Regions from separate parts of the Cellvibrio fibrivorans genome, predicted to be linked through region 3. Evidence: predicted binding sites of a transcription regulator. Region 3 holds the regulator's gene; each other region holds the start of a gene.
What was found. Region 3 encodes PhoB, which activates phosphate uptake and scavenging genes when phosphate is short. Its sites were predicted from a motif close to TGTCATAAANNTGTAACA; they were not measured.
Positions count from the first base shown of each region.

Region 1: J2X05_RS10055 (beta-helix domain-containing protein) is a predicted target of PhoB. The motif match lies at 1,995-2,012, and genes of this name have one in related genera.
Region 2: J2X05_RS18885 (PstS family phosphate ABC transporter substrate-binding protein) is a predicted target of PhoB. The motif match lies at 1,793-1,810, and genes of this name have one in related genera.

Region 1 covers NZ_JAVDVX010000003.1:348,316-352,549, reverse strand. The annotation lists gene fdxA (ferredoxin FdxA) at 86-409, shown strand; gene J2X05_RS10065 (PilZ domain-containing protein) at 656-964, shown strand; gene J2X05_RS10060 (MlaA family lipoprotein) at 1,024-1,761, opposite strand; gene J2X05_RS10055 (beta-helix domain-containing protein) at 2,104-3,765, shown strand; gene J2X05_RS10050 (TonB-dependent receptor domain-containing protein) at 3,876-4,234, shown strand, end outside.
Region 2 covers NZ_JAVDVX010000008.1:56,363-60,596, reverse strand. The annotation lists gene J2X05_RS18890 (ABC transporter permease subunit) at 1-560, opposite strand, end outside; gene J2X05_RS18885 (PstS family phosphate ABC transporter substrate-binding protein) at 729-1,700, opposite strand; gene J2X05_RS18880 (ClpXP protease specificity-enhancing factor) at 1,907-2,338, opposite strand; gene J2X05_RS18875 (ubiquinol-cytochrome c reductase) at 2,456-4,234, opposite strand, start outside.
Region 3 covers NZ_JAVDVX010000006.1:204,837-209,070, reverse strand. The annotation lists gene ubiA (4-hydroxybenzoate octaprenyltransferase) at 264-1,130, shown strand; gene phoB (phosphate regulon transcriptional regulator PhoB) at 1,247-1,945, shown strand; gene phoR (phosphate regulon sensor histidine kinase PhoR) at 2,055-3,338, shown strand; gene J2X05_RS16280 (lytic polysaccharide monooxygenase auxiliary activity family 9 protein) at 3,638-4,234, shown strand, end outside.

The DNA.
Region 1 (4,234 bases), on a different contig from region 3:
GGCTGTTTAGAATGCGCGCTCTTGCGTTGCGTCAGATTGAGCTGGCGCATTGACTATCGAATTCTGTTACTTGTGGGAGTCTCCTATGACGTTTGTAGTTGGGGAAAATTGCATCAAATGTAAGCACACAGACTGCGTTGAAGTCTGCCCGGTTGATTGCTTTTACGAAGGCCCCAATTTTTTGGTGATTCACCCGGACGAGTGTATCGATTGTGCATTGTGTGAACCTGAATGCCCAGTTGGCGCCATCTTCTCGGAAGATGAATTACCAGAAGACCAAGCGGTATTCCTGGAGCTGAACGCCGAGCTGGCACAGGTCTGGCCAAATATTACCGAGATCAAAGACTCTCCCGCTGATGCGGAAGAATGGGATGGAGTGCCAGGCAAACTCCAGTACCTTGAGCGTTAATTGCACAGAGTCCAAACCAGTAGCTATAAAAAACCGCGCCCTGCGCGGTTTTTTTTCGCCGCTTGTTTGTAACACTGTTAGCACGCAGAAATCCCTCACTGAACTCTGGCTATTTGGGGGGCTGTGCTACACTCAGTTGTGTTTAGGTTAGACCATCGCCACAAGCAGTGGGATTTGGATTTCTTCAGATCAAACAACCCACCAGTACCAATAACGAACACAACAACCAATAACGAGGAACAAGCTATGGGGATTAACGATAAGCCTTACAGCGAAAAGCGCGATTTCATCCGTATGAAAATCGGCGCGCCCTTGAATGCCAAATTGGCTGCTTCATCGGACATCATAGAGGGTCTATGCCTTGACTTAAGTGGCGGCGGACTGCAGGTGGAGACTAAAAAAAGTCTTGAAGTTGGTACCGAGGCAGAGGTGGAGGTTTCTTCTGACCATGGCCACAGCCCAACCTTGAAAGCAAAAACAAGAGTAGCTCGGGTAACGACTAATGAGGCTGGGGGTTATGTAATAGGATTGGAAATACTCCAGATCCTTCCCTAAGACAGCTAGTTCACATGACAGCCCAATACAAAAACGGCTACTCTACAGTAGCCGTCCGGTTAAAACTCCCCTTCAAAATCTTCTTCATCAAACTCTTCCGTGCCGAAGTCGTCCTCAATTTCACCGTTGTTGATCAAGTAATCGCGACGTTGCAAATAAACATCACGGACAAAAACGTACCGGTCGCCGGTTATACCGTTCTCAAGCTCCAATAGCCTCGCGCGGGTACTAGTCAATGAAACAGCCATCACCGTGTTATCAGTAGGGACATGATCGATGTAGGTAGTGGGATTGGTGTAATAGTCTACCGGTTTGCCAAAACCATCTCTCACCGTACTTGGCCCGAACAGGGGTAATACCAAATAGGGCCCTTGCCCCACGCCCCAAACCGCCAGAGTTTGTCCAAAATCCTCCGGGGTATCTGCCGGCAGATTCATATACTGCGCAACATCCAGCAAACCACCGATACCGAGAGTGGTATTTACCAGCAAGCGGCCCGTATCGTGTGCGGCACCTTTTAAATCCCCTTGCAATACACCGTTAATCGTATTGGGCACTTCCATAATATTGCTGAAAATATTGCTTACACCTATCTCCAACGGATCAGGCATCACGAACTTATAGGTTTTAGCCAGGGGCTTCAGGGTCCAACGGTCAACCGTATCGTTAAACGTAAACACTGCACGATTAAACCCCTGCCAAGGGTCCGGATTCTGTTCGGTTTGCGCCAAGCTGGTATAAGGGGTGGCAAAACCAAGAGAGAGAAGAGCAAACAAAGATTTGACGATGGATTTCATAATGTCCCTGAGACGCAGTAATGCGCAATTGAAGCGTTTCATAAAGTAACGCTTTAAGGAAGCGCCACTTTAGCGAATCGCCATAGCTTGAACAACCCAATTTAGTGCAATCCACACCCTGCCGTTACAATTTGCAACATTTCAATGTGTTTCAAACCAACCTGCCAAATGAGGGGTTTAGCTGCCATTTGAAACATTAACGACACATATCAGCAATAAATCTTTCACAAATCTGTCGTTTAAATTTCATATTTGTCACTGAAGATAGCGCCACAAACGCGAAACAACACTGCGTTCACATTTTCCTTACACCCCTTGTGAAACTGAGAAGAGAGTGACCTCATGAAACTGAAAAATCTATTTGCATTGAATGTATTGGCTGCAACTTTGGCGGCTTGCGGCGGTGGCGGCGATATCAATCTGAATCCAAGCAATACTGTGACTGATTCAAACAACAACACCACAAACAACAATGGTGCGAGCAGCTCTTCAGTAGCAACCAATCCCTGTGCATCGTACGAGCTGGGCGGACAAAAAGTTCAAGGCGTGCTAAGCGGCAACAACTGCACTTACGGAGTAACCTTTGTGAGTGATACACGCCCGCTGACGACAGACCTTGAAATCCCCGCACTGGCAAATGGTGGCGTACATGTTTTCCAAGACAGCCTTTTTGTTGGTGAAGACGTAGACACCAACGCTATTGCCGCCGGTACAAAAGTTCCAGCTGCAGGTGCTGGCCCCATTTTGACTATCAAAGCAGGTGCCAAAATAGCCTTCAGTAACCCGGTTGATTACTTGCGTATTGCACGCGGCTCACAGATTTTCGCTGAGGGCACTAAAGAAGCGCCTATCGTATTGAGCGCAACCAAAGACCTGATCGAAAAAACAGCAACTGAAGCTGACCGTGGCCTTTGGGGTGGTGTACAAATTCTCGGTCAAGGCCTTACCAATAAATGTACCGATGTAAACAACTGCCATGTAACTTCGGAAGGTCGTCCGGGTACTTACGGTGGTAATAACAACAATGAATCCTCTGGTACATTGCGTTACGTTGTAATCAAACACGCCGGCTACGAAGTTGTTGATGGCAATGAATTGAACGGTTTGACTATGTACGCAGTTGGCTCAGGTACGATTGTTGACTATGTACAAACCTACTCTACTCGAGACGATGGTTTCGAAATGTTTGGTGGTGCGGTAAACCTGAAGCATGTGGTAGCTGTTAACGTTGCAGATGACTCATTCGACTTTGCCGATGGCTATGTAGGCAATATCCAATTTGCCTTGGCAATTCACACCTCTGGCGCCAACCGCTGTATCGAAGGTGACAACACAGGTGAAGGCCGTGCCGATGGCATTCTGCCGATGACCCACCCACGTATCTCTAACCACACTTGTATCACCAGCGCAGTTGATACCAACCAAGGCACCATCCCAACGTCTAAAGGGGATTCTGAAGGCCCTCTGTTACGCGAAGGTGTGCAGTTCGAACTTTACAACTCCATCATCACATCTAATGCAACCGGCATGTCATCAAACGAGTGCTTTGAGCAAGACGATACTGAAGGACCAGAAACTATCGATGCAATGGAAGCTGGAATCTCTGTTGTGAAAAGCACTCTGGTAGCCTGTACCGAAGCAATCAAAACCGGCAAGGTTGATCCAAGTAACGCTGGCTTCAGTGCAAAAACCTGGTTCACTGCAGCGAGCAACAACAATGTCGTGATCGACTCATCTGTTACTGGTGGCCTACCTGCAACCATCATCAAAGATTTGGCGACCAAACCACGTTCTTACATTACTGCAGCAGCTATGACTGATGGCAACGCAGCAGCAATTAACGTAGCAGTTACTGATGTAACCAAACTCTCTGAAAAACCTTCCACCACCACTGCGCCTGTTGCCGGTAGCAACGACTTCTTTGAAGCCGTGAATTTTATCGGCGCTGTTAGCGAGAGCAACGATTGGGTCTCAGGCTGGACTGTAGGCATGACTAGCAACTAATTCAGGGCACACAACACGCCTTGTTGCTGACAACGAAAAGAGGCGCCTATGGGCGCCTCTCTTCTTGATAGCCCTCAGATCAGATCAATGCATACAAGAAGGTTACTATCATGCAAAAACTTTTCACTAATCGACACAAGCTGTTTGTTGCAATCTCTGCAGCTTCATTTTCGATGTTATCACCTGTGTCAGTCGCTCAAGACGACACCGAGCAACCAGCAATCCCAATGCCGGCCATTGAAGCCCCAGTGCTGGAAGAAATGATGGTCGTAGGTCGCCAACAAAGCGGGGCGCAAACTATTTCCCAAGAGCGTATGGAAGATGCTTTCGCCGCAGACCTTATGGGCTCTGATCAAATTTCTCGCACAGGTGATTCCAACGTTGCAGTCGCTTTAACCCGCGTTACCGGTGTAACGCTGAACCAAGGTAAATATGTATACGTTCGCGGCCTTGGCGAACGCTATTCCAG
Region 2 (4,234 bases), on a different contig from region 3:
ACCGGTGATTCGCCGAGCGGAAATAATAAGGTTGGAGTAATCAAACGCTTATCTTGCGGATAACTGAGTGAGTAGTTGGTTTTTGTCACAACTACTTCACCGTTATTAAAACCGTAAGCAACCAGTCCGTGATCGGCTGTACTGGTCGCCAAACTGGCAAACTCGGCCCCTTCGGTTCTAGGCAGTTGGGCCTCAAGAATAGTTTTGCCGTCGTTGACGTTAAAAAAGCTCACCGCACCACTGCGTTTAAAACTGCCGCCGATTTCTTCGTAGCGCTCAAGGGTTAAAAATTCAGTGGAGTCTTGTTCAATTTGATGTAATTCGGCCTGGTCGAAGGTCTTCACCACATCGACCGAGGCACCGCGAAACAGAGGCGCCACTTCGGAAAAGAGATAGAAAAATATCAACCCCAAGGAAAATACCACGGCAATTCCCGCCGACATAACGCCGTAGCGGGAGATATTATCTTTGAGCTTGCGAATGCGACGCAGGCGACTGCGCTGTTCGGTGGTCGGCATCAAACTGAGCGTTTGTTTTACCGAAATGCTGGGTTCTGACATGGTCTAGTCACCTGATTAAACTGCTGGCACGAGAATCCTAACAAGCAAAAATGACACTTTTGTTACAAAGCGGGGATTGCTTGTCATTTATCTGTCATATTTCTTTTTGCGCGCATAAAAAAGCCGCCGAACAAGTCGGCGGCTTTTGCTGTAGCACTTACGCAGTAATTACTTTTGCAACTCAGCCAATGCTTTGGTGACCATAGTCGCGGGCAGTGGGATATAACCATCACGCACCACAGTCTCTTGGCCTTGCTTGGAGAGGATCATCTTCGCAAACTCCAGTTGCAATGTATCCAGCGGGCGGTTCGGGTGCTTATTGATGTAGACATAAAGCACGCGTGCCAGCGGGTAGGTGCCATCTAAAGCATGCGATGCTTCAGCAGTCACAAAGGGTTGACCATCCTTTTTGGACAGCGGCAGTGCGCGCACGCCGGAAGTCACATATCCGATACCTGAGTAACCAATACCATTGATCGATTCAGATACACCTTGAACCACAGATGCTGAACCTGGTTGCTCATTGATGCCGGCTTTAAAGTCGCCTTTGCACAAAGCTTCATCTTTAAAGTAACCGTAAGTACCTGATACAGCGTTGCGGCTGTAAAGGGTGAAATCGCGACCAGCCCATTTATCGGTCAAACCTACATCGCCCCAACGGGTAATATCTTTGGCTGCGCCACACTTGCGGGTTGCAGAGAAAATCGCATCCACTTGTTGCAAGCTCAGGCCTTTGATCGGGTTATCTTTGTTTACATACACGGCAAGAACGTCAATCGCTACAGGTACCGCGGTAGGCTTGTAACCATGTTTGGCTTCGAAAGCCTGGATCTCTTCCGCTTTCATCGCACGGCTCATAGGGCCGAAGTTGGCAGTACCTTCAGTCAAGGCTGGTGGTGCAGTTGAAGAACCAGCTCCCTGAATTTGGATATTGACGTTAGGGTAGGATTTTTTGAAATCTTCAGCCCACAAGGTCATCAGATTGTTGAGCGTATCCGAACCAATTGAGTTCACATTACCCGACACACCCGTTACCACTTTATATTCTGGCAACTTGGGATCAACTGCCGCTTGCAGCGCAGCTGCACACACCATAGAGCCGGCCAGTGCCAACCCTTTAATAATTTTCATAGCGTTCATAGAGCGCTCCGTTTAGTCATTCGTGAGTAATGAATTCTTGCTTGTTGATGAAGAGATCTGTCTCTCCATTGACGATCACTTTAGCCAGCGAATATGACAGTAATATGACCAACAAGAATTTTTGTCACAAATATGTCGCACAAGCGTCACATTTATTCTGAGCGTACAAACAAAAACACCAGCCGCAGCTGGTGTTAGAGAGAGCTTTATTTTACGACGCGCAATCCGGGTCGTTTAGGGGCTGACCCAGAGGGAGAGATCGGCTCAGGTCGTGGAGATGGAGGCGGGGTTGTCGGAGCTGGTTCTGGCGGCTGCGGATTTTGCTCCGGCTCAAACATCATTCCCTGGCCATTTTCACGGGCGTAGATTCCGAGAATCGCGCCGCAGGGAACATAGAGATTATTCACCACACCACTAAAGCGCGCATTAAACGACACTGCAGTGTTATCCATAAAAAAATCTTTAATCGCCGAGGGGGAAATATTCAGAATGATCTGCCCGTCTTTGTTGACGTGTTGCTGCGGCACTTGGGTGCCCTGCACATGGGCATCCACGAGAATGTGCGGGGTGCAATTATTGTCCAGTATCCATTCGTAGATGGCGCGCAGAAAATACGGACGGCTGGATGTCATGGACATATACATTTCCTTTAGCTGAACAGATGAATACCGACAACAAATTACAGGTATTTTAACCCAGGCTCAATTTAATCAAGACACAAGCAAAACGGGCGACCTAAGTCGCCCGTTTTATTATCAGTGTATCTCTCTCCAGAATTCGCGGTTCAGGAAGTAGACAAAGACAAACAGGATCAACAGGAAGCCCAGCACGTAATAGCCCATTGCCTGACGTTTCACAGCAATAGGTTCGGCAACATACTCAAGGAAGTTAACCAAATCGTAAACCGCTTGGTCAAATTCAGCGGCAGATAAACTGCCCTTGATTTTGCCTTCCTTAAGTGCACCGCAGTGTTCGTCCATTTCAATCTGACCCACATCATTACGCAATGCTCCGCCGTGGTGATTGAGTTTTGGACCAGCGCCACACTCCAATAAACCCTGCTGGCCAATCAACACGTGCGGCATACCTACGTTGGGGAATACACGGTTGTTGACCCCCCAAGGACGGGTTTCATCCTTGTAGAAATTGCGCAGGTAGGTGTACAACCACTCCGGCGAACGCGCGCGCGCCACCAACGTCAAATCAGGCGGAACTACACCAAACCAGACTTTGGCTTGCTGCGGTTTCATTGCAATTTCCATCAATTGACCGATACGTTGATCGCCAAAAATCAGGTTTTGCTCCATCAGGTTGTGCGGGATATCCAAGTCGTCGGCAACACGCTCAAAACGTGAATACTTGGCCGAGTGGCAGCCCATGCAATAGTTGACGAAGTATTTGGCACCACGTTGCAGCGATTCTTTATCCTTGAGGTCCGGCTCCATGTGATCACAAGGAACCGCACCACAATTAAAAGCACCTTCACTTGCAACCGCTTTAATAGGCACCACCGCAAGGATAATAAACAGCACCAAACCACCAAGCACAACCAGTGTTGGCAAGCCTTTAGCTTGGGTGCGAGTCGGCTCAACCAAATCTTTATCGCGCGCTGCCAAAATTGGCATCACCGCAAAAATCGCCGCCAACAGAAAACACAGCACCAACAACAACACTGGAACTTCGCCACCAACATATTCGAGCCCCATCCAACCAAACACAACAGTGAACAGCAAACAGACGAACCAAGATGCTTTCGATTTGGCTTTTTCAGGGCTAGTGGTCGTCCACACCGGCATAGTCACAAAGTAGGCGAAGTAGAAAGCCGTTGCGATTTGCGACAGCAAGGTTCTGCCTTCGGTCGGCGCCTTAACACCTAGATAGCCGAGAATCACAAACATTGCCGCAAACGCGATCAACATCACTCGCGGGATATGGCCGCGGTAGCGCATGGATTTGACTTTACTGCGATCCAGCCAAGGCAACACAAACAGGATGGCAATCGCTGCCGCCATCGCAATAAAACCGAGGAACTTGGCGGTTAATACCATTGGGCCAAGCTCGATTGGCATGGTTACCGCACGCAGCACTGCATAGAACGGAGTAAAGTACCAAACCGGAGCAATATGCAGCGGGGTTTTCAGGTTGTTAGCTTCTTCAAAGTTAGCGTATTCGAGAAAGAACCCGCCCATCTCCGGCATAAAGAACATGATGAAGCAGAAGGCAAACAGGAACACAGTGATACCGACCAAATCGTGTACGGTATAGAAAGGATGGAAAGGGACACCGTCGCGCGGGATGCCGTTTTCATCTTTGTTCTTTTTGATCTCAACACCGTCAGGGTTGTTAGAACCCACTTCGTGCAGCGCCAGGATGTGCATCACAACCAAAGCGAGCAATACAATCGGCAAGGCCACAACGTGCAACGCGAAGAAGCGATTCAGGGTAATACCGGAGATCAGGTAATCACCGCGAATCCACTGTACCAAGTCTTCACCAATACCGGGGATAGCACCAAACAGGGATACGATTACTTG
Region 3 (4,234 bases):
TGACTAAACCCGCTCAAGGCAAACCAGTCGCGGCCAAAATAACGCTCAAAAAAGCAACCAGTGCAGCAACCACCAAACCTGCGGTGCGCAAACCCAAAGTTACCGTCCCGGATCCAGCACTGATCGCACCGTCAGTAGATCCTGTTGGCCCTACATCACCTGACACTGGTGATCAGCCAACAACACCAGCCACGGACTGGGCGAATGTCCATGCTGCAAAAATCCTCAAACGTGCAGCGAAAAATAGCGGAAAGGCTGGCTTTATCGCCCAACTCAAGCACAAAGCAGGCAGTTACTGGCGCTTGACGCGCATGGATCGCCCGATTGGCACACTGCTGTTGCTCTGGCCCACACTATGGAGTTTATGGATCGCCGCCAAAGGCGTGCCCAGCATTAAAAATCTGGTGATTTTTGTGTTGGGGGTGATAGTGATGCGCGCCGCCGGCTGCGTCATCAACGACTTCGCTGACCGCAAGATCGACGGCAAGGTGCTGCGCACTAAAGATCGGCCACTGGCTACGGGTGCGGTATCCAGCCGTGAGGCGATTGGGTTGTTTATCACACTCTGCCTGATAGCCTTTGCGCTGGTGCTGTTTACCGACCCGCTAACCATTAAGTTGTCGGTCGGCGGCCTCATCCTCGCCTTCTGCTACCCATTTATGAAGCGCCATACCCATTTACCGCAAGTGGTACTGGGTGCCGCCTTTGCTTGGGGCATACCCATGGCCTATGCGGCAGAGGCAGGGGAATTGCATCAGGGAATGTGGCTGATTTACTTGTCGGTCGTACTTTGGACCGTCGCCTACGACACTTTTTACGCCATGGTAGACCGCGATGACGACCTGAAAATCGGCGTCAAATCCACCGCCATCCTTTTTGGCGAGCAAGACCGCTTGATGACCGGCGTATTGCAAATCATGGCGCTCTATTCGCTGGTGCTGGTCGGCAACCGCTTTGAGCTCGGCAGCTTTTACTATCTCGGTCTGGCGGTAGCGGCCGGTTTATTTATCTACCAACAGTGGCTGATCCGCTTTCGCGTGCGCGAAGCCTGCTTTAAAGCGTTCCTCAATAATAACTGGGTGGGTGTAGCAGTCTTTGCCGGGATTATTATGGACTATAGTTTTCGCTAGGAGCCAAATATCCTGCAACCTGTCATAAATGTGTAACACTGAACTTATTTAATAAGCTGCAACAATAGCTTCACAAACCTGTGAGGCACACCGTGGTTTTTTCAGGCAGAACACTTATGACTGGTCGCAAAATACTGATCGTTGACGATGAATCCGCAATTCGCGATATGCTGCGGGTGGCGCTGGAAATGGCTGAGTATCAAGTCATGGAAGCGAGCAACGCACAGGATGCGCACAGCATCATTATCGATGAAAAACCCGACCTGATCCTGCTCGATTGGATGATGCCAGGGACCAGCGGCATCGAACTCGCGCGCCGCTTGAAGCGCGATGAAGTGACTGCTAACACGCCCATCATCATGCTCACCGCCAAAGGTGAGGAAGACAACAAAATCCAGGGGCTGGAAGTGGGCGCTGATGATTACATCACGAAACCCTTCTCGCCACGCGAACTAGTGGCGCGTTTGAAAGCGGTATTGCGCCGCGCTGACCCGCAAATCAACTCTGCCCCTATCACGGTGCAAGGCCTGTGTCTCGACCCGGCCAGCCACCGCGTGACCATCAATGACCAGTCAGTGGATATGGGCCCGACCGAATATCGCCTGCTGGAGTTTTTTCTCACCCATCAGGAAAGGGCTTATACTCGCAGCCAGTTGCTGGATCACGTCTGGGGCGGCAATGTGTATGTGGAGGAGCGCACGGTGGATGTGCATATCCGCCGCTTGCGCAAAGCGCTGACTATCGACGGCCACGAAGATTTGATCCAGACAGTGCGCGGTACAGGCTATCGTTTTTCTACCCGTATTGAAGCCTGATAACACTATTCGTGAGTAGTCCTAGCAGACGAGCCTACAGGGATGTATTTACGGCGCGTCGCGCAGTGCTCGTCGGCTAGGGCTACGGATTTAGAATCGAGAGGCCCCCTTGTTAAAAGGTTTTAGCGCTGAACTCCAGCGTATTTTGATTATTCTCGCCATCTGCAGCTTGATTGGCTTCTTTAGCGATAACTATGCGCTCTGGATGCTGATCGGCTGTGCGATTTATATCTTGATGATGCTCTGGCAAATGCGTCGCCTCAACCAGTGGCTGTTGCGTCAGGAAACCGATCACCCTCCCGAGGCGAGCGGTATCTGGGGGCAGATTTTCGACAATATCTACCAGTTGCAGCGCGACCAGCGGGGCGAGAAAGACAACCTGCAGGCCGTGATCAACCGCATCCAGGAAATCAGTTCAGCGTTGAAAGACGGCTTGATCATCCTCGACGCGCGCGGCCATCTGGATTTCTGGAACCCTGCAGCACACCGCATGCTGGCGTTGCATACTAAAGACCAGGGGCAATCGGTAATCAACTTTATCCGCCACCCCAAGTTCGTCAGCTATTTTGAAGAGGGTAATTTCGAGGAACCGCTGGAGCTACCCTCGCCGCGCTTTCCCTCCAAACACCTGCAGTTCCAAATCACACCCTTCGGCAAGCAGGAGCGGCTTATCGTGGTGCGCGATGTGACCCAGCTGCACAATCTGGAAAAGATGCGGCAAGACTTTGTCGCCAACGTATCTCACGAATTACGCACACCGCTGACTGTAATCAATGGCTATGTGGAGACCCTTGCGGATAACAACAGCACCCCCAGCTGGGATAAACCCCTGCAGCAGATGCAACAGCAAGCCAAACGCATGTCACTGCTGATCAATGATTTGCTGGTGCTGTCCAAGCTGGAGACGACCGAAGCGGGGCACAACCACAAACCGATTAATATTGAGCAGCTGCTAACCATCGTCAAAAGTGAAGCGGAAGTGCTGAGCAAGGATAAAGAGCAGCAGCTGACGCTGATCTGCAACAACACCACCAAACCCTTGTTGTTATTGGGCAATGAGAAAGAGCTGCACAGCGCCTTCTCCAATTTGGTCATCAACGCGATCAAATACACACCCAATGAGGGCAAGGTAAGTGTGCTGCTCTGGCAAGACCAGAAACACTTCTATGTATCGGTCAGCGATAACGGACCGGGCATCGAAGCTATGCATATCCCGCGTTTGACCGAGCGCTTTTATCGCGTCGATGCCAGTCGCAACAGCAGCACCGGCGGTACCGGTTTGGGCTTGGCGATTGTCAAACATGTACTGATGCGTCATGAGGCGGAGTTGAAAATTACCAGCGAGCCGGGCAAGGGCAGTATGTTTATCTGTGTGTTCCCGCTGCCTCATTGAGAAATCGAGTCTAACGTTGTCATTCGGGATAAAAAGCACATGAATTTGACGTCAAAATAATATTCGAACTTTTTATTTCGTTTTCATCTGAAAATTTTCCAAAAATCAAACCTGCATCGCAAAATATTACCCTCCAAACTGAAAGTCGGACTCGCCAATACAACGTTGTCATTTTAGACTCGATACCTATGGAATGATCTTGGCGCCACGCCAAATCACTTTGCATGTATGGATAACGAGCATCACTCCAAGGTGCCGCACCGGCATCTAACCAACAATAAGTTTCCCGGAGATTGAAAGTGAAAAAGACAATGAAAGCGTGCGGTATTTCCGCTGTAGTAATGGGTTCGCTCTTGCTTGCCAGCCAAGCGTTTGCACACGGTTATGTATCTTCACCAAAAAGCCGTGCTTTTTTCTGTACCAGTGCACAAGGCGGCGCCAGCTCACCTGCGTGTGTTGCTGCTTCTGCAGGCGGTAATGCCAGCCAATATGAACCACAATCTATCGGTATCGGTGGCGCTAACGACAATCACCAGGCTCTGATTCCCGATGGCAAGCTGTGTAGCGCTAATATGGCCAGTAACAACGGCCTTAACCTGGCTCGCAACGACTGGAATGCAACCACTGTAACTGCTGGTCCTCTGGCTTTCGTATGGACTAACACTGCACCACATAAGACTTCTTACTTTCGTTACTACATTACCAAAGAAGGTTTTAACCCTGGTGCGGCACCATTGAAGTGGTCTGATCTGGAACAAATCCACGAGTCAGCGCCAGCGGGCCAAGAGGCAACCTCTACTCACATGGTCAACCTGCCACCACGTACCGGTCGCCATATTGTGTACAGCATCTGGCAACGCGACCCATTGAGAGATGCACCTGAAGGTTTTTACCAA